2 linked regions of the Sinorhizobium fredii NGR234 genome follow. The protein of the gene in region 2 interacts with the protein of the main gene of each other region in a pairwise test. Links are inferred from orthologs where the notes say so. Each region holds a gene or a part of one and is shown on either strand. Other genes may lie near its edges. The genes, in order: tpiA and pepT.

Evidence for each region.
Region 1: the proteins of pepT (region 2) and tpiA interact in binary tests that used the Escherichia coli proteins (3 or more experiments, as listed by UniProt). The link is inferred for Sinorhizobium fredii NGR234 from one-to-one orthologs.

What each region holds. Positions count from the first base shown.
Region 1 is NC_012587.1:1,309,750-1,319,469, reverse strand. What follows is about bases 2,237-4,984. They hold tpiA (triose-phosphate isomerase), read right to left. Parts: upstream 4,122-4,984; coding sequence 3,351-4,121; downstream 2,237-3,350. Other genes in these bases: NGR_RS17635 (YceI family protein), read left to right, coding at 4,980-4,984; NGR_RS17640 (cytochrome b), read left to right, coding at 4,357-4,983; secG (preprotein translocase subunit SecG), read right to left, coding at 2,755-3,216; NGR_RS17655 (CTP synthase), read right to left, coding at 2,237-2,615. Outside these bases: NGR_RS17660 (VOC family protein), read right to left, coding at 1-562; more of NGR_RS17655, read right to left, coding at 978-2,236; more of NGR_RS17635, read left to right, coding at 4,985-5,570; NGR_RS17630 (FAD-binding oxidoreductase), read right to left, coding at 5,577-6,899; NGR_RS17625 (alpha/beta hydrolase), read right to left, coding at 6,927-7,805; parE (DNA topoisomerase IV subunit B), read left to right, coding at 8,059-9,720. UniProt on the Escherichia coli protein: Involved in the gluconeogenesis. Catalyzes stereospecifically the conversion of dihydroxyacetone phosphate (DHAP) to D-glyceraldehyde-3-phosphate (G3P).
Region 2 is NC_012586.1:2,383,476-2,393,226, reverse strand. The notes cover bases 3,480-6,258. They hold pepT (peptidase T), read right to left. Parts: upstream 5,596-6,258; coding sequence 4,363-5,595; downstream 3,480-4,362. Other genes in these bases: NGR_RS11155 (MFS transporter), read right to left, coding at 6,096-6,258; NGR_RS11160 (dodecin), read left to right, coding at 5,825-6,034; NGR_RS11170 (TIM barrel protein), read left to right, coding at 3,495-4,289. In the rest of the region: ectoine hydrolase DoeA, read left to right, coding at 1-1,122; N(2)-acetyl-L-2,4-diaminobutanoate deacetylase DoeB, read left to right, coding at 1,127-2,131; NGR_RS11175 (DUF2277 domain-containing protein), read right to left, coding at 2,937-3,203; more of NGR_RS11155, read right to left, coding at 6,259-7,277; NGR_RS11150 (TIGR03862 family flavoprotein), read right to left, coding at 7,571-8,782; NGR_RS11145 (substrate-binding domain-containing protein), read right to left, coding at 8,806-9,751. UniProt on the Escherichia coli protein: Cleaves the N-terminal amino acid of tripeptides.

The sequences.
Region 1 (9,720 bases), on a different replicon or contig from region 2:
CCGAAAGAACGACTTCGGCAATGCCGACCACACCATTTTCGTGCTTGTGCAGCGCGCTGTCGACCGGCAGGGCGCGAATACGCTGGCAACTGAACAGGAAGAAATCCGGCGCGCGCAGATCCGCGGCGAAGGCCAACCGGAAAGAGCGGAGCCCTTCGCGTCCGTCCGGCAGACGCATGGGCCGCGAGAATTCCAGCATCTCGCCGCCGGAGATGCCGCAGGACCGGTAGCGGATGTGATCGGTGGCGGCATCGGGCGTCCCGAGCACGATTGCCGATAGGCCTTCGGGGCCCTGCCGAAAGCGGAACGCGTGGTCGCGCGCGACAAAGGCATTTCCGGCGAGCGCAGCAGCCTCGCACTCCTCGCGGGAGGCTATGGCGAGCGGCTCCAGATAGGTATTGTCAGGAAAGAAGACGCAGGCGTTTTCCGTGCCGAAGGGATGGCGTGCGTCCTCGGCAACCGTGAAGCCGAGATCGGCCAGGCGCCGCCTTGCCTGCCCGAGTTCCGCCACCGGCAGCACGAGATGATCGAGCGGGCGGGCGGTGCGCGTGGGCAGGTTCATGGCGGTTTCCCTGATGACCGGTTTGCCGCTGTTTGCAACTTTTGACGGCCGATTGCAAGCGCGGCGGTCGTAGGGCGGCGATCAACGCTGATGAGTATCATTCAAACGGTTGTCGAGGAGACGTGGAGCGTGCGTCTTGCCCATCTCCCCCCTTGTGGGGGAGATGCCCGGCAGGGCAGAGGGGGGTGCTGCCGGCTACCTCTAAACTGCTGATTTATCCCAGTCTGGGCCCTGCTCAGCTCGATAATCCGGTCCATGGTCGATGTGGGGGCGTGTTCGCCCCCCCGTGCGGTCGACGCCTCTGCCCTGCCGGGCATCTCCCCCACGGGAGATTGGCAGGACGCACGCTCCTCGCCTCCACTCGCCGGCAACGTAAAGGAAGAGCCTTCGCCGCCGGGTGCTGAACAGTGCCAGCCTACACGAGCCGCGACTGTTCGAGCGCCGCCTCGATGAAGCTCGCGAACAGAGGGTGCGGCTCCAGCGGGCGGGACTTCAGCTCCGGATGGTACTGCACGCCGATGAACCACGGATGGTCGTTGTATTCCACAGTCTCCGGCAGCACGCCGTCCGGCGACATGCCGGAGAAGACCAGGCCGCAGGACTCCAGGCGATCCTTGTAGTCGACATTGACCTCGTAACGATGGCGATGGCGTTCGGAGATGTCGGCCGATCCGTAGATGTCGGCGATCTTGGTGTTCTGCTTGAGTGCAGCGCGATAGGCGCCGAGGCGCATCGTACCGCCGAGATCGCCGGCGGCCGAGCGTTTCTGCAGCTCGTTGCCCTTTACCCACTCGGTCATCAGGCCGACGACCGGTTCCTTGGTGGGGCCGAACTCCGTCGAGGAGGCCTTATCGATACCGGCGAGGTTGCGCGCGGCTTCGACTACCGCCATCTGCATGCCGAAGCAGATGCCGAAATAGGGCACCTTGCGTTCGCGGGCAAAGCGCGCCGCATTGATCTTGCCTTCCGAACCGCGCTCGCCGAAACCGCCGGGAACGAGAATGCCGTGGACCTTCTCGAGATAGGGCGCCGGGTCCTCCTTCTCGAAGATCTCCGACTCGATCCATTCGAGCTTGACCTTGACGCGGTTGGCGATGCCGCCGTGATAGAGCGCCTCGATCAGCGACTTATAGGCATCCTTGAGGCCGGTATATTTGCCGACGATCGCGATCGTCACTTCGCCCTCCGGCGTGCGGATCCGGTGAGCGACATTCTCCCAGGCTTCCATACGCGGCTTCGGTGCCGGCTCGATGCCGAAGGCGGCGAGCACTTCGTTGTCGAGCCCTTCCTTGTGATAGGCGATCGGCACGTCGTAGATCGACGCCACATCGAGCGCCTGGATCACGGCCGATTGCCGCACATTGCAGAAGAGCGACAGCTTGCGGCGCTCGGCCTCCGGAATTTCGCGATCGGCGCGAACGAGCAGGATGTCGGGATGGATGCCGAGCGCCTGCAGTTCCTTGACCGAATGCTGGGTCGGCTTGGTCTTCAGTTCGCCCGCCGCCGGAATGTAGGGCATCAGCGTCAGGTGGACATAGACGGCCGTGCCGCGCGGCAGGTCGTTGCCGAGCTGGCGGATCGCCTCCATGAAGGGCATCGCCTCGATATCGCCGACGGTGCCGCCGATCTCGCAGATGACGAAATCGTAGTCTTCATTGCCTTCGGTGACGAAGTTCTTGATCTCGTTGGTGACGTGCGGGATCACCTGGACCGTCGCGCCGAGATAGTCGCCGCGGCGTTCCTTGTCGATGATGTTCTTGTAGATCCGGCCGGTGGTGATGTTGTCGGTCTTGGTCGCCGAACGGCCGGTGAAGCGCTCGTAGTGGCCGAGATCGAGGTCGGTTTCCGCCCCGTCGTCGGTGACGAACACCTCGCCGTGCTGGGTCGGGCTCATGGTGCCCGGATCGACGTTGAGATAGGGGTCGAGCTTGCGCAGCCTCACGCGGTAGCCACGCGCCTGCAGCAACGCTCCAAGAGCGGCCGCAGCGATGCCTTTTCCGAGGGAGGAGACCACGCCGCCAGTGATGAATACATATCGCGCCATGGGAGTCACCGGATACCTTTTCACAAACGATTCCGCCACCGAAAAAATTCGTCTTCCCGAATTTTTCCGTTTTTTGCCGCGGCAGATTTCACACAAAACAAAACCGGCGGATGAAACATCCGCCGGCGGGTTCTTCTGAACTTCGACCTTATTGGCCGCTCGGAACCTGCGATCCCGTATTGCCGTTGGCCGGCGCGGCCGGCTGAGCAGCCGGAGCCTGAGCGGGCTGAGCCGCGCCGTCAGCCGGAACCGTGTTGTTGGCGCCATTGCCGGACGCCGGAGCCTGCGTGTTGCCACCGGCCGGTGCCGGCTGGCCGCCGCCGAGCGAATCCAGCACGCCGCCGCTCGAGCTCGTGCCCGGAATACGCTCGAGGATGTCGGTCGCCTGCGGCTCGTAGCGCGCCAGGATACCCATCGCAAGTGCCAGGCCGAAGAACAGCACGGCGAGAACCGCCGTCGTGCGGGTCAGCGCATTGGCCGTGCCACGGGCGGACATGAAGCCCGAACCGCCGCCGATACCGAGACCGCCACCTTCGGAACGCTGAATGAGGACGACGCCGATCAGGGCGACGACGACCATGAGATAGATGACGAGGAGTACGGTCTGCATCAGCTTCCAGTCCTGCCCTCTGCGGGGCATTCGAATCGAACGATCGCGGCCACGTAACGGGCCGCGGCCAAATTTCGCGCCTCTTTATACCAAGCAGGCGGCTATTCCAAGCCCCCGCCGGACCCGCGCGCCGGTCACGCAGTCAATTCTTCATAGGCCCCGTAGATGGCGAGGAAGTCTTCCGCTTTCAAGCTGGCGCCGCCGATCAGGGCGCCGTCCACATTGGCGACGCCCATCAATTCCGTGGCATTGGAGGGCTTGACGGAGCCGCCGTAAAGGATCCGCATCTTGCCGCCTTCCGAACCAAAGCGGGAGACGAGTTCACGCCGCATGAAGGCATGCGCCTCCTCGACATCTCCGACGGTCGGCGTCAGGCCCGTACCGATCGCCCAGACCGGCTCATAGGCGATCACGGTGTTCTCAGCCGTCGCGGCATCTGGCAGGCTTTCGGCGAGCTGGCGCTTCAGCACGTCGAGCGTCTTGCCGCTCTTGCGCTCTTCTTCGGTCTCGCCGATGCAGACGATGGCGACGAGCGCCGCGGCGTGCGCGGCTTCCGTCTTCGCCCTGACCAGCGCATCGGTCTCGGCATGATCGGTGCGGCGTTCCGAGTGGCCGACGATGACGTGCGTGCCGAAGCAATCGGCGATCATCTCGGCGGAAATCTCGCCGGTATGGGCACCCGACTGTTTCTGGTGGCAGTCCTGGGCGCCGATCATCAGCGGACTGTCGTCGCAAAGCGCGGTCGCAACATAGAGCAGCGTCGCCGGCGGGCAGATCAGCGTCTCCACCTTTGCGGAAAGTGCGCCCTTGACGCCTTCGGCCATCGCCTTGATCTGGTCCAGCGATGCACGCGTGCCATTCATCTTCCAGTTGCCGGCAACCAGCGGGCGGATATCGGGCGTCATGAAACTTCCTCCGGGATCAGGGCTCTCGGGCAAGCGGCCTAGCAAATCGGTCGGGCAAATGAAAGCACCCGCCCGCAGATTCCGGGCCGACCCAACGGCAGGACAAAGCGGGCGAGTTGCGCTATCGATGCCCGATGCCGCCTGGAATGGATGCAACGTTCCGAATAAAACCCAGGCTTCGGGCGTCTCATGTCAGCAGACTGCCCACCGGCAAGGCAAACGAATTGGTCGTTCGATGCTGCGCAACAGCGAGAGTGGTTTCGGAAGCGTAACGATCGTCCTGCACTGGACGATGGCGCTGCTGATCCTCGGTCTGATGCTGATCGGCTTCCTCATGCGGCGCACCGAAATCGACCCCGCACTGCAGTTTTCGCTCTACCAATGGCACAAGTCGTTCGGCTTCACCGCTCTGGGCCTGGCGCTCGTGAGGGCGATCTGGTGGCTGGTAGAACGCAGCCCGCCGCCGGCCCCGGGGCTCCGCCCGTTCGAACATGTGGCGGCAGGCGAAGCGCACCGTATGCTCATCATCCTCGGGCTCGCAACTCCTCTAGCCGGCTGGGCTGTCGCTTCCGCCTCGACGTTGAACATCCCGAGCTTCTACTTCAACATCGTCGTCGTTCCGCACCTGCCCGTGCCGCAATCGGAGAGCTCCGAAGCGTTCTGGGCCTTTGCCCACGCATTGCTCGCCTATGCCATGCTCGCCCTGGTGGTCGTCCACGCTGCAGCAGCGCTTTACCACCAATTCATTCGAGGCGACGCGGTGCTGAAACGCATGCTGGGCGCCGGCTCTCGGCCGAGCGATGCAGACGCAGCCGATGTTCGAGAAGCAATGAAGCCGCTGCCGGAAGGAAATGATTCATGAACGCTCCACGCACTCTCTCACTGAAGGCAGCCCTTCCATTGGCCTTGCTCGCTGCCGCTCTACCTGTGGCCGCAAAGGCTGCGTCGCTCGCCGACGCAGCCGGCAGCTACAGCATCGCAAGTTCCTCCCGCATCCAATTCAATGTCGGGCAGACAGGTGGCGGCGGTATCGCCGGCAACTTCGCGAAGTTCTCCGGCAGGTTCCGGATAGACGGCGGCAATGTCGGGCGATCGTCGGTCGAGTTCACGCTCTATCCGGAGAGCGTGAGGGCGAGAGAGCGCCGAATCGAGGATTTCCTGCGTTCCAGCGCGGTCTTCGATACGGCCAACTATCAGACGGTGACCTTCCGTTCCACGAGCGTGACGCAGACCGGGCCTGACAGCGCAACCGTCGAGGGTGCGCTGACGGCGCGCGGCAAGACACGCAAGGAGCGCTTTGCCGTCACGCTGACCGATTGGAACAAGGGTTCGATCTCCTTCACCATCCGCGGCAGCATCCGCCGTGCGCCCTACGGCATGGACGTCGGCACGCCCATCTACTCGAACGTGGTCGAGTTCGACATGGACATAAAGGGAATGAGGCGCTGACCGTTCTCAGCAGTTGAGCGCGAGCGCGGTGCGCTTCCAGAAATCCGAGACCAGGGCCGGATCGCGCAATGCTTCGAGCTTTCGCCACGACGGGAAGGACGCCTGGAAAACATCAGGGCCCATGCGGAGATCCTTGCTTGGATTCACCGCGCCGCCGACCTCGACGACAATCCGGTCGAGAGCATCGAGCAACTTGACGGTCGCTTCACCTTGATTGGCGAAGTCCAAGATCAGCGAGAAACCCGGCCGAGGGAAGGAAAGTAAGCCTCGGGCTGCAGTGTCTCCGAAACGATGCACTGTCGTCAGGAAAGAGGCGTGGCCGTGTTTGCGGGCAGTCTCCAGGAGCCGGACCGTGGTCTGCTGGGCATTCTCTACCGGATAAACACTTTGGTGCTGGCAAGGACCCTGCGGCCCGTAAAGCCGATGCCAGGCACCGAGCCGGTCGAGCGGATGGAAGTAGGACGTCCACTTTATCGTCGAAACCGTTTCCCCCGGCACCTCCCTGCGAAAGCGGTACTCGTTGAGCGCCTTCAGCGTCAGGGAATTCAACGGATTGAACGGCAGAGACAGGGGCAATGAGAGCTTCAGCCCCTTGGGTACGTCCGGATATTCGCAGGATGCATCCGCATGGTCCCCAGCCCAGAGCACACCCCTTCCTGTACGTCGGCCCCCCGCGAGCTGATCGATCCAGGCGACGGAATATTCGTGCTCTTCGCCGACGCGATCGACGAGCGCGAAATATTCGTCGAGGTTTTCGAAACGAATCGCGTGTTGTTGGACATGCGGCGACGGAACTTTCATCAGCCGCAGTTCCACGTCGAGGATCAGTCCCGTCAGGCCCAGGCCGCCGATCGTGGCGGCAAAGAGCTCGGCATTCTCGTCGGCAGAGCAGACTAGGCGCTGGCCATCCGAGCGCAGCAGCGTCAGGCGCCGGACATGATTGCCGAAGGAGCCGCGGGCATGATGGTTCCGGCCGTGCACGTCATTGGCGACGGCCCCGCCGACGGTAACAAAACCCGTGCCCGGCGTCACGGGCAGGAAGAAGCGGTGCGGTATCGCCTTCACGAGAATTTCACGCAATGTGACACCGGCCTCGCAGGTCATCACCCCGGTTCCCGGATCGAAGGTGAGGATGCGGCCGTGCCTGGCGCTGTCGACCAGCGTGCCGCGATCCGTGCGGCAGACGTCGCCATAGCTCCGCCCGTTGCCGAAGGGGAGATAGGCCATGGGGGCGACCGCGCCGAGCCGGTCCTCGTAGTCATCCGGCGAGATGGCGCCTTCAGGCCGCTTGTCGAGCCGCCCCCAGCTTTCAAACTTTTCCATGCTAATTTTCCAAAATGCGGCCCGCGCTCTCGGCTATCGATCAAGAATCCAGTTCAACGCATCCCGCCAGTCGGTCATGCGCACCGGCGTCCCATGCGACCCAGTCTCAAACAACACGAAGCGAGCGGGATAGTTCTTGCTGCGCACCGAACGATAGAGTGCAACCTGTGCCTCGGCCGGATAGACGCTGTCGTTGCTGCCATGGCTGAAGAACATCGGCAGCCTTGCCTTGTAAGCCGCGCTCTCTTCAAACGCGGGGTCGGCGACGCCGCCCATCACCATCATGCCGCCCAGCGCTGCCGTGGCCCTCTGGTCGCGCGCGATGCCCCAGCAGATGAAGCTTCCCATGGAGGCGCAGGACAGCACCACGGGCCGGCCGCCGGATCGCTCGGCGGCAAGGCGGATCAGCGCCGCGATATCGGCGACGCCGGCCGCATCGAAGGAGCGTATGCTCGGCGCATAGTAGGCACCGCCATTGCCGACCGCCAGATTTTTGAGGCGGTTGAAATTGCCGCCAAATGAAAAATCGTTGGCGCCGAGGCGCCGGTCGCCGCCGCGCCCATGGACAAAGATTACCGTGAAGGCTGCGCCGCGATCCGGGCCGATGCGCGTCACGTCGAGAGAGCGACCACCGAGGTCGAGAGTCTCGTTGACCTGCGAACTTTTCACGCCAAGCGACAGATAGGCCCGCTTCACACGTCGCTCCGGAATCTGGTCGCGCCCGTTGATGTCCCTCAGTTCCTGATAGTCGACGACGCGGAAATCACCGCCGTCCTCCTCCCGCAGGATTGCGGGATAGCCGAACAGTGCATCCTTGTAGGGCTGCAGGGGCTTGGCTATGGCGGAGGCCGCGACGCTCAAGAAAAGCACCGCGCCTACCAGCAGTCGGACGGAAAAAACAATTGTGGACATAGACACCCGACGGGCTCCCTGGTTCGGCCCATGCCTTGCCACCGGGACATTCGCTACGCAACACTGAAGCGAGCAATTCGTCGCGTTGCCGGGCCATTCGCCCATCCGGCACATCGGAAATTCGCCTTTTGTTCGCGCTTTGCGCAAGAGTCTGGCAGAATTCCGGTGATTCGCGCGGCAAGAGATGGCGGCAGCGCTCTGCTCTTGCTATGGCCTTGCCGACAGAGACGACAGGAATGATCTGAACCACTCCATGGACGACAGCAGCGACCTCTTCTCCGCCATGCCCTTGCAGCCGAAGCCGGCCGACGCGCCGCGCAAGCCGACAGCGCCTGCCGCCGGCAGCGATGCGCCGCGGCCTACGCCGAAGGGGAGCGACGGCAGCGACTACGATGCTTCCGCCATCGAGGTCCTCGAGGGGCTGGAGCCGGTGCGCCGCCGGCCGGGCATGTATATCGGCGGAACGGACGAGAAGGCGCTGCACCACCTCTTTGCCGAGGTGATCGACAACTCGATGGACGAGGCCGTCGCCGGCCACGCCAACTTCATCGAAGTATACCTCGACGCCGAGGGCTTCCTGACGGTGACCGACAACGGCCGCGGCATTCCCGTGGAAAACCACCCGAAGTTCCCCAACAAGTCGACCCTCGAAGTGGTGATGACGGTGCTGCATGCCGGCGGAAAGTTCGACGGCAAGGCTTACGAGACCTCGGGCGGCCTGCATGGCGTCGGCGTGTCCGTCGTCAACGCGCTGTCGGACTCGGTCGAGGTCGAGGTGGCGCGCAACCGCAAGCTCTACCGCCAGCGCTTCTCCCGCGGCATTCCACAGGGTGGGCTCGAAGAGCTCGGCGAGGTGCACAATCGCCGAGGCACGAAGGTCCGCTTCCATCCGGACCCGCAAATCTTCGGCCCGCATGCCCGCTTTGAGCCGGCGCGGCTGTTCCGCATGGCCCGCTCCAAGGCCTATCTGTTCGGCGGCGTCGAGATCCGCTGGTCCTGTGATCCGTCGCTCTTGCCGGAAGGTTCGGAAACTCCGGAAAAGGCGGTCTTCCATTTCCCCGGCGGTCTCAAGGATTATCTCGCCGCGACGCTCGGCAAGGAATTCACCGTCACGCGCGAGATCTTCGCCGGCAAGTCGGAAAAGTCCGGCGGCCACGGCTCGCTCGAATGGGCCGTTACCTGGTATGGCGGCGACCAGCAGATCCACTCCTACTGCAACACCATCCCGACGCCGGAAGGCGGCACGCACGAGGCGGGCCTGCGCATCGCGCTCACCAAGGGTTTGAAGAACTACGCCGAGCTCACGCAGAACAAGCGGGCCGCGATCGTCACCACCGACGACGTGATGATCTCGGCGGCAGGCATGCTCTCGGTCTTCATCCGCGAGCCGGAATTCGTCGGCCAGACGAAGGACAAGCTTGCGACCGTGGAGGCGCAGCGCATCGTCGAGAACGCCCTGCGCGACCCTTTCGACCACTATCTCGCCGACAATCCGGGCGAAGCCGCGAAGCTTCTCGACTGGGTGATCGAGCGTGCCGAGGAGCGCGTCCGCCGACGCAAGGAAAAGGAAGTCAATCGCAAGACCGCGGTGCGCAAGCTGCGCCTGCCAGGCAAGCTCGCCGACTGCGCGCAGAACACCGCGGAAGGCGCTGAACTCTTCATCGTCGAGGGCGACTCGGCAGGCGGCTCGGCCAAGCAGGCGCGCAACCGCGCCAACCAGGCCATCCTGCCCCTGCGCGGCAAGATCCTCAACGTCGCCAGTGCCGGCCGCGAAAAGCTCGGCGCCAACCAGCAGATCACCGACCTCGTCCAGGCGCTCGGCTGCGGTACGCGGTCGAAATACCGCGAGGAGGATCTTCGCTACGAGCGAGTCATCATCATGACCGACGCGGACGTCGACGGTGCCCACATCGCC
Region 2 (9,751 bases):
CGTCAGGCGATGGAGGCGAAGGGCGTCGAGCTGCTGATCGTCAGCGATCCATCCAACATGGCCTGGCTCACCGGCTATGACGGCTGGTCCTTCTATGTGCATCAGGCGGTGATCGTGCCGCCGTCGGGCGAGCCGATCTGGTTCGGTCGGGGCCAGGATGCCAATGGCGCCAAGCTGACCGCCTATCTCGGCCACGAGAACATCATCGGCTATCCCGATCACTACGTGCAGTCGACCGAGCGTCACCCGATGGACTACCTTTCGGGCATCCTCTCCGACCGCGGCTGGGGGTCGCTGCGGATCGGCGTCGAGATGGATAACTACTGGTTCTCGGCGGCAGCCTTCGCCTCGCTGCAGAAGCATCTGCCGAATGCGCGCTTCGTCGACGCGACCGCGCTCGTCAACTGGCAGCGCGCCGTCAAGAGCGAGACGGAAATCAAGTATATGCGCAATGCCGCCCGCATCGTCGAAGCCATGCATAAGCGCATCTTCGACAAGATCGAGGTCGGCATGCGCAAATGCGACCTGGTCGCCGAGATCTACGATGCCGGCACGCGCGGCGTCGACGGCATCGGCGGCGACTATCCGGCAATCGTGCCGCTGCTGCCTTCGGGCGTCGAGGCGTCCGCGCCGCATCTCACCTGGGACGACCGGCCGATGAAGAAGGGCGAGGGCACCTTCTTCGAGATCGCCGGCTGCTACAACCGCTATCACCTGCCGCTGTCGCGTACGGTGTTCCTGGGCAAGCCGACGCAGGCCTTCCTCGATGCCGAAAAGGCGACGCTCGAGGGCATGGAGGCCGGTCTGGCGGTCGCCAAGCCCGGCAATACCTGCGAGGACATCGCCAATGCCTTCTTCGCCGTCCTGAAGAAATACGGCATCGTCAAGGACAACCGCACCGGCTATCCGATCGGTCTTTCCTATCCGCCGGACTGGGGCGAGCGCACCATGAGCCTGCGCCCGGGCGACAGGACTGAACTGAAGCCCGGTATGACCTTCCATTTCATGACAGGGCTGTGGCTCGAGGACATGGGCTTCGAGACGACCGAGAGCATTCTGATCACCGAAACCGGCGTCGAGTGCCTGGCCTCGGTGCCGCGCAAGCTGATGGTCAAGGACTGAGGCGATGAGGGAGCAGCATCTGCGGCCGTCGCCGATCAGCGCCACCGTCGATTTCGAAGCCGATGGTGTCCAGCACGGCTTTCTGCGCCTGCCCTATAGCCGCGACGATTCGGCCTGGGGCTCGGTGATGATTCCGATCACGGTGATCAAGAACGGGGAGGGCCCGACGGCCCTCCTGACGGGCGGCAACCATGGCGACGAATACGAGGGGCCGATCGCGCTTTTCGACCTGGCGCTGAAGCTCGATCCTGCCGAGGTTCGCGGCCGGGTGATCATCGTGCCGGCGATGAATTATCCGGCCTTCCTCGCAGGCACGCGGACGTCGCCGATCGACAAAGGCAATATGAACCGCAGCTTCCCGGGTAAGCCGGACGGAACGGTGACCGAGAAGATCGCCGACTATTTCCAGCGTATCCTTCTGCCGCTGGCCGACATCGTGCTCGACTTCCATTCCGGCGGAAGGACACTCGATTTCCTGCCGTTCTGCGCCGCCCACATCCTTCCCGACAAGGCGCAGGAGGCAAAAGCCTTCGAATTCGTCCGGGCCTTTGGAGCGCCCTATTCGATGAAGATGCTGGAGATCGACGCGGTCGGAATGTACGACACGGCGGCCGAGGACATGGGCAAGATCTTCATCACCACCGAGCTTGGCGGTGGCGGATCGGCGACGGCGCTGACCGCGGCAATCGCCAAGCGCGGGGTGGCGAATGTCCTGAGGCACGCAGGCATCATCGCGGGCGAAATCGACGCGCAACCGACTAGGTGGTTGGACATGCCGAGCGACGACTGCTTCGCTTTCGCGGAGGATGGAGGGCTGGTCGAGTTCCTCTTCGACCTCGGCGACACGGTCGAACAAGACGCGGTGATCGCGCGAATCCTGCCTGTCGGTCGTACAGGCGCGAAACCATTCGAGGTCAGAGCCAGGATGAGCGGCCTTCTCGCGGCCCGCCACTATCCCGGGCTGATCAAGGCGGGTGACTGCTGCGCGGTGCTGGCGGTTACCGTTTAGAGGCGGTTACTTCTGGCCGTCTTGAGCCCAATCTGGAACCAACCTCCGCCCGCCACGAAAAAGCCCCGCACTATGGCGGGGCAAGTCCGCATCCAGTTGCCTTCGGTGGATGCGGGACGTAGCCCAGAGATGGAAGCTACGCAGAGACGCTATCTACGGTTTGATCAGAGAGGAAGGTCTGATTCCGCGATTCCGGTACGCCTCTTCAAAAAACCACAGGCAGGGTAAACGCTTTTCGGTCTTTCCCGGCATGCATGATCTTCAGTGTCCCGATCACATCGGCGGCATCGGCGAGAGATTTCCGGCCCTGTCGGCAGAAAGGCCGCGAGCCTGTCTGTGCCTACTCGCCACCGGCGCTCCACTCGCGGAACGCCAGGTTGGCCTTTGCGCCGATCGCGGTGAATGGCTGGGGCGGCAGGGGCTTTGGGGCCTCAAAACTCCGGTAAATTTGCGTCAGTTCGGAGCTATGACCCAACGGCTCCTTATCGACTTCGGTTGGCGCTGACGTCTGGCGCGCCCGTGTCGGTCCATTCGACTGCCGCAATTGCCGACCCGAAAAGGAGGGCAGGTATCGCCAGGGCGCCCAGGAACCTCAGCATCTGAAGGCGACGTGTCCGCCTTCCGTCCCAATCGTAAACCATCCTCTGTCCACCTCCACCCAGGAATATTAGCTGAAGATAAAATCAGAGAAAAACCTAGAGGTCGAGTCCCTTTGACGGTGCAACTCTTGACAGAACTTGGTGTGATGACCATCCAGTTACCGCAAGAGGCCGAGGAACTTGTGACGACCTGACTGCCTGTGGGATCATGGGAAGCGGATCTCCATCCGGGCGCGCGCCTTTGCGGCTTCTTCCTCGCGGTTGCGTGGCGGATGCGACGTCTCCAGCGAATCGAGCAACTCGCGGGCACATGCGGCGATAGAGCTGACGGCGTGCTCGAACGCCACTTCGTTGCGCTTCGCGGGCTTGGTCGTTCCAGCCAGTTTGCGCACGAACTGCAACGCGGCGTCGTGAATCTCCTGGTCCGTCGCCGGCGGATCGAAATTGAACAGAGTTCTTATGTTTCGGCACATGACTTGCTCCCGGTCATTTTCGGTTCCCTCCGGTAAAGGCCATCTCACGATGTCGGGTCGGGCGGCAGGCGCACACGAACTTTGATACAAGTGCGCTTTGGGAGGGTTCCCGACAACAAATCACATGGCGAACGCTCTGTAAAATCACGGATGTCGGCGCGTTCGGGAAATCTGCCTGGAAAAGTCTTTGAGCCCGCCGGAACGATCTGATCAAACCTGTTCACGAGGATGTCGCTGCAGCGCTTTTGTGCCGCACCACCCATCGTCATACGCCAAATATGGAGATCCCCAATGAATGCATCCAAAGCTACTCCCTTCCCACTCGCAGCCTGCGCCGAAATGCTGTGGCGCGACAAGCCGATCGAGTGGCGCGCCGCGCGCCTCAAGGAAATGGATTTCGGCGTTGGTTTGTGGAACTGGCCGGAGCACGATCTCGAAAAATTGGAGGCGACCGGCGCCACCTTCACGATCATGAACGGCTATCTGACCGGCCGTCTGACGGACGACGACGGTGCAGCAGAGCTCCTCAAGACGGCGCGCGAGACCGCGCAGGTTGGAAAACGGCTCGGCGTCGAGCGGCTCAACCTGCATGGCACAGGCTTGGGAGACAGAGGTCAGCCTGTCCAGCCCATCGAAGTCGTCACGGGCGCGATGTGGCTGAAGGCGCGCGACACTCTCTGCCGTATCGTGGAGATGGCGGAAGAAGAAGGCGTCACCTTCACGCTCGAAAACCTCAACCTATCGGTTGATCACCCCGGCGTGCCCTTCGGCCGCGCCGAGGACACGCTGGCGCTGGTCTCGAGCGTCGATCATCCGCGGCTGCGGCTCAATCTCGATCTCTACCATGCCCAGATCGGCGAGGGAAACCTGATCGAACTCTGCCGCAAGTGCCTGCCCTGGATCGGCGAGATCCAGGTGGCTGACGTACCCGGCCGCTATGAGCCGGGTACCGGCGAGGTCAACTGGAACGGCATCGCCAAGGCGCTGAATGCCATGGGCTATTCCGGCCCGATCGGCATGGAGGCGTGGGCGGCCGGCGATCCCGAGGTCGCGCTCGAAGCGTTTCGCACCGCCTTCACCATCTGACAAATTCTGACCCTGACAGGATCAATTCAAGCCGAAGAACAAGCGTCCGCTCTGAAGCCGCCGCCTGCCGTTGCTAGCTCCGCTCCGCCCAGACCTTTGCCAGTTCGACGATCGTCTTCACGGCCCGCTCCATGTCCTGCCGGCTCACCCATTCGAGCGGCGAGTGGAAGGCGTGGCCGCCGGCGAATAGGTTGGCGGCGGGCAGGCCCATGAAGGACAGCCGCGACCCGTCGGTGCCGCCCCGGATGCTGCCGCGCACCGGCGTCATGCCGGCGCGCCGGATCGCCTCGATGGCATTCTCGACGATCTCCGGGTGGCGGTCGAGGATCGCCTTCATGTTGCGGTATTGCTCCTTGATCTCGAAGCTGTAGCTGGAGCCGGGATAGTCCTCGAGGACGCGCCGCGCCAGCGTGTCGAGCATCGCTTCCTTGGCGGCGAGGCCGGCCTCTTCGAAGTCGCGGACGATGAAGCTCAAGTTGGCCCTCTCCATCGAACCGGTAAGGCCGGTCGGATGGACGAAGCCGTCGCGGCCGGCCGTCGTCTCCGGCGCCATGTCCTTCGGCAGCCGGTCGACGATCGCCGCGGCGATCTTGATGGCGTTTTCCATCTTGTCCTTGGCGAAGCCCGGATGGATGGCGACGCCGTGGATGGTGATGTCGACACTGTCGGCCGAAAAAGTCTCGTCCTCGATATGGCCGGCCGTCTCGCCGTCGACCGTGTAGGCGAAGTCCGCGCCGAGCTTTTCAAGGTCGACCTTGTCGACGCCGCGTCCGATCTCCTCGTCGGTCGTGAAGAGCAGCCTGATCGTTCCGTGCGGGATCTCCGGATTGTCGACGAGGAACTGGGCGGCCGCGACGATCTCGGCGAGACCGGCCTTGTCGTCGGCGCCGAGCAGCGTCGTGCCGTCGGTGGTGATGATGTCGTTGCCGATCTGGTCGGCAAGCGCCGGATTGTCGCTGACGCGGATCACCTGCTCGGGATCGCCGGGAAGCCGGATATCGCCGCCGGCATAATTGCGGACGATCTGCGGCTTGACGTTCGTGCCGGTAAAGTCGGGCGCCGTGTCCATATGCGAGCAGAAGCAGATCACCGGCACCGGCTTGTCGACGTTGGACGGAATGGTCGCATAGACATAGCCGTTGGCGTCGAGATGGGCGTCGGCAAGGCCGATCGCCAGCAGCTCCTCGACCAGCAGGCGGCCCAGTGTCTTCTGTTTTTCGGTGGAGGGCTGCGCCGGCGATTTCGAGTCCGACTGGGTGTCGATGACGACGTAGCGCAGGAAACGATCGGTGACGGTATCGGCCATGGCGAGCTCCAGGGAGGCGGAAGCAACCGCTATAGCCCGCGCCGCCGCCGCGGTGAACTCATTTTCGCCCGGTCGGTGCGTTTTGCCGGGGCGGTCGAGAATAAGTTTCGAGCTTTCGCTGGCGGCCTGGGCACAACGGGGGCATGATCGTCAAGGTCGCGGCGACGCATGCCGCACGCGCACCACGATGCCATAATGCCAGATCGGAAAACCCCTTGAGGAGGATACGGTGAGCGGGCACGTCTATAAGAAAGTCGAACTGATCGGAAGTTCTCCGAAGTCGATCGACGAAGCCATCGAAACGGCGATTTCGCGGGCTTCGAAAACCATGCGGAACCTCGACTGGTTCGAGGTGGACCAGATTCGCGGGCAGATCGTCAACGGCGAGGTGGCCCATTACCAGGTGGTGATGAAGGTCGGCTTCCGCATCGACGACTGAACCGCGCCGGGGACGCAGGTGCCCGGCGCTCCTGCACCGGGCCTGCCCGTCCGGCGAAGCTTCAGGCGGCCTGCAAGGCGCCGTTGGCACGGCGGTCCAGCGCGCCGCTCCAGAGCGTCAGCAGCAAAGCGAGCGAGACGAGGATAGCGCCGACCCAGGGCGTTGTGCCGAGCCCGAGGCCGGATTCGACCACCCGCCCGCCGAGCCAGGCGCCGAGTGCGATGCCGAGATTGAAGGCGGCGATATTGAGCGCCGAGGCGACGTCGACGGCGCCGGGGCGGTGCTCCTTGGCAAGCTCAACGACATAGAGCTGCAGCCCCGGAACATTGGCGAAGGAGAGGAAGCCGAGCGCGGCCAGCGTGACGAGCGCCGGCATTGGGGCGGCCGCCGTGAAGGAGAAGACCAGGAGCACCATCGCCTGGAGGAGGAACAGGCCGGCGAGCGCCTTGACCGGATTGGTATTGGCGATCCGCCCGCCGGCGACATTGCCGACGGCGATGGCGAGGCCGTAGAGCACCAGGATCAGGCTGACGCTTTCGGCGGAGAAGCCGGTGATCTGCTGAAGGATCGGGGCGAGGTAGGTGAAGGCGACGAACGTGCCGCCATAGCCGAGCGCGGTCATGGCAAAGACGATCAGCAGGCGGCCGGAGGAAAGCACGCGCAGCTGGTCGAGAAGGCCTGCCGGGACGGCCCGGGGGAGTGTCTTCGGCAACAGCGCCGCCATACCGGCGAAGGCGATGACGCCGAGCCCGGCCACCGCCCAGAAGGTGGTGCGCCAACCGAAGATCTGGCCGATATGGGTGCCGATCGGCACGCCGGTGACGATCGCCACGGTCAGCCCCATGAACATCATGGCGATCGCCGAAGCGCGGCGATCTTCCGCCACGAGATCGGCGGCAATCGTCGAGCCGACGGAGAAAAACACGCCGTGGGCGAATGCCGCCAGCACGCGGGCGACAAGCAGCATTTCATAGCTCGGCGACACTGCTGCGGCCGTGTTGCCGGTGATGAAGAGGCCCATCAGACCGAGGAGCAGCGGCTTGCGCTCGATCCGGCCGGTGAGCGCGGTAAGGACAGGGGCGCCGAAGGTGACGCCGAGCGCATAGACGCTGACGATCAGGCCGGCGAGCGGCAGGGTGATATCCAGGTCGGTCGCGACCGTCGGCAGCAGGCCGACGATGACGAATTCCGTGGTGCCGATCGCGTAAGCCGCGATCGTCAGGGCGAAGATGGCGAGAGGCATGGCAAATCCGTTTCCGCCCACCGTTCGGATTGCGAACGGAGGCTTGAAGAGGGTTCAACGAGGGTGGTCTTTCGCAGTGCAATATGCTGGCCGCGGGCGGCGCCGATAAGTCGCTCTCTTGTCGCAACGCCTGTGAATGGAATTCACGAATGAGATTGGGGTGAGCTTGCAGCTCATGGGTCCGTTTGGCTTAGAACCGGGTCCGAGCAGATTGTGATACCCCCCTCTGCCCTGCCGGGCAGAGGGGGCTGCCTCCGGTAAACGCATTCCTGCGGGACGAGAGGGGGCGCGCTTTAGCCCCGTACCAGCCAAGCCTCGAGGCCGCGCGCCGCGGCGCGGCCCGTCGCGAAGCAGGCGGTCAGCAGATAGCCGCCGGTCGGCGCCTCCCAGTCGAGCATCTCGCCGGCGACGAAGAGTCCGGGGAGCGCCGTCAGCATGTAGTTTGCGTCGATCTGATCAAAACCGATGCCGCCGGCCGAGGAGATCGCCTCGGCGATCGGCCGCGGCCGCAACAGCGGGATGGGCAGGGCCTTGATCGTGGCCGCAAGCCTTTCCGGGTCGATTTTGGCTGCCTCCGGCACGAGCTCGCGCAACAACGCCGCCTTCACGCCTTCGAGCCTGGCGCCCTTCCTGAGGCGATTGGAAAAGCTTGCCTTGTGGTCCTGCCGGGCGAGATCTCGCCTCAAGCGTTCCTCAGTCCGGCCCGGCGCGAGATCGAGCGTAAGCGCAGCGTCACCATCCCGCTCCATCCGGTCGCGCAGGCTAGCGGCATGGGCGTAGACGAGGCTGCCTTCGATGCCGTGGCGGCTGACGACGAATTCGCCCGGGAAGGAGCCGGCTTCGGACGAGGCGACGACGGATTTCAAGGGTTCGCCCGCGAAGCGCTCGCGGAAGGTCTCGCTCCAGGCGACGTCGAAGCCGCAATTGGCCGGGCGGAAACCATCGACCGTCACGCCTCTCTCCCTGAGCCAGGGCACCCAGGCGGCGTCGGAGCCGAGCCGCGGCCAGCTTGCGCCGCCGAGCGCCAGCAGGGCGGCGTCGCAGTGGACGATTTTTCGTCCCTCCGGCGTCTCGAAGAGATGGCCATCTTCGGTGAAGCCCATCCAGCGGTGCCGGGTGAGAAGCGTGACGCCCTGCGCCTCGAGCCGCCGGAGCCAGGCACGCAGCAGCGGCGAAGCCTTCATCGCCTTCGGGAACACCCGGCCCGAGGTGCCGACGAAGGTCTCGGTACCGAGCCCCGCCGCCCAGGCCCGCACCTTGTCCGGCGTGAAGCCGTCGAGCGCCTGGCGCAGCCGATCGGAGGCCCCGCCGAAGCGGGTCGCGAAATTCCTGTAGTCCTCGGCATGGGTGATGTTGAGGCCGGATTTGCCGGCCAGCAGGAACTTGCGGGCGGCGGTCGGCATCGCCTCGAAGATCGTCACCTTGTGCCCGGCCTCCGACAGGATCTCGGCGGCCATCAGGCCGGCCGGGCCGCCGCCGATGACCGCAATTTCTGTCCGTTCCATCGATCTTCCGTCCGTTCGAGTGGTCAGGAGCGCGGTTCGGCCTGCGGCGGCGGAGCAGTCGACTCGCGCAGGATGAGTTCGACGGGCCAGAGCTCGTGGATTTCTTCCGCCACGCGACCGCCCAGCAGTTGCAGCACGAGATCCGCCGCGCGTGCCCCGGCCGCGCGGATGGAGGAGCGCGTCGCCGACAGCGACGGCACCATGTTGTCGGCCGTCAGATAGGGAAAGACGTCGTCATGGGCGATAACCGAAATGTCCCGCCCGACAACCAGCCCGCGGGAACGCACCGCGCGGTAGATCCCAAGTGCCGTCATCATCGAGCCGGCCACGAAGGCCGTCGGCCGCGGCGATTGCTCGAGAAAGGACCGGGCGAAGCGGAAGCCGAGTTCGTCGGTGAAGTGGCCGTGGGCGACGAGGCGCGGATCAAAGGGTATGCCCCGCTCTTCGAGGGCGTCGCGATAACCCTTGTCGCGGTGCAGTGAAAAGGTTCGGCCGGCTCGGCCGTTGATCATCGCGATGCGCTTGTGGCCGAGATCGATGAGGTGGGATGTGGCGCGCCGGATTGCCCCCTCGTTGTCGATGTCGAGCCACGCGTGCGGCACGTGGGTCTCGGAGCGGCCGTGCACCAGAAAGGGGAAGCCGAGTTCACGAAGAAAGGCGATGCGCTCGTCATTCGGCTCCGGCGAATGGACGATGACCGCATCGACCCGGCCGCTGGTGACGAGCCGGCTGAAAAGCGGAATCTCGTCGGTCAAACCGCGATCCGCCGTCGGGCTGACGAGGATGTCGATGTCCTCCCCGTCAAGCCGCTCGGCCATGCCGCTCATGAATTCGGCGAACTGGAACTCCCCGCTGCGCCCCATGACGACGCCGATCGCCCCGGCCCGGCCGGTGACCAGACGGACAGCATTGATGTTGGGGCGATAGCCGAGCCGGACGGCCTCTTCGGCCACCCGTTTGCGGGTTTTC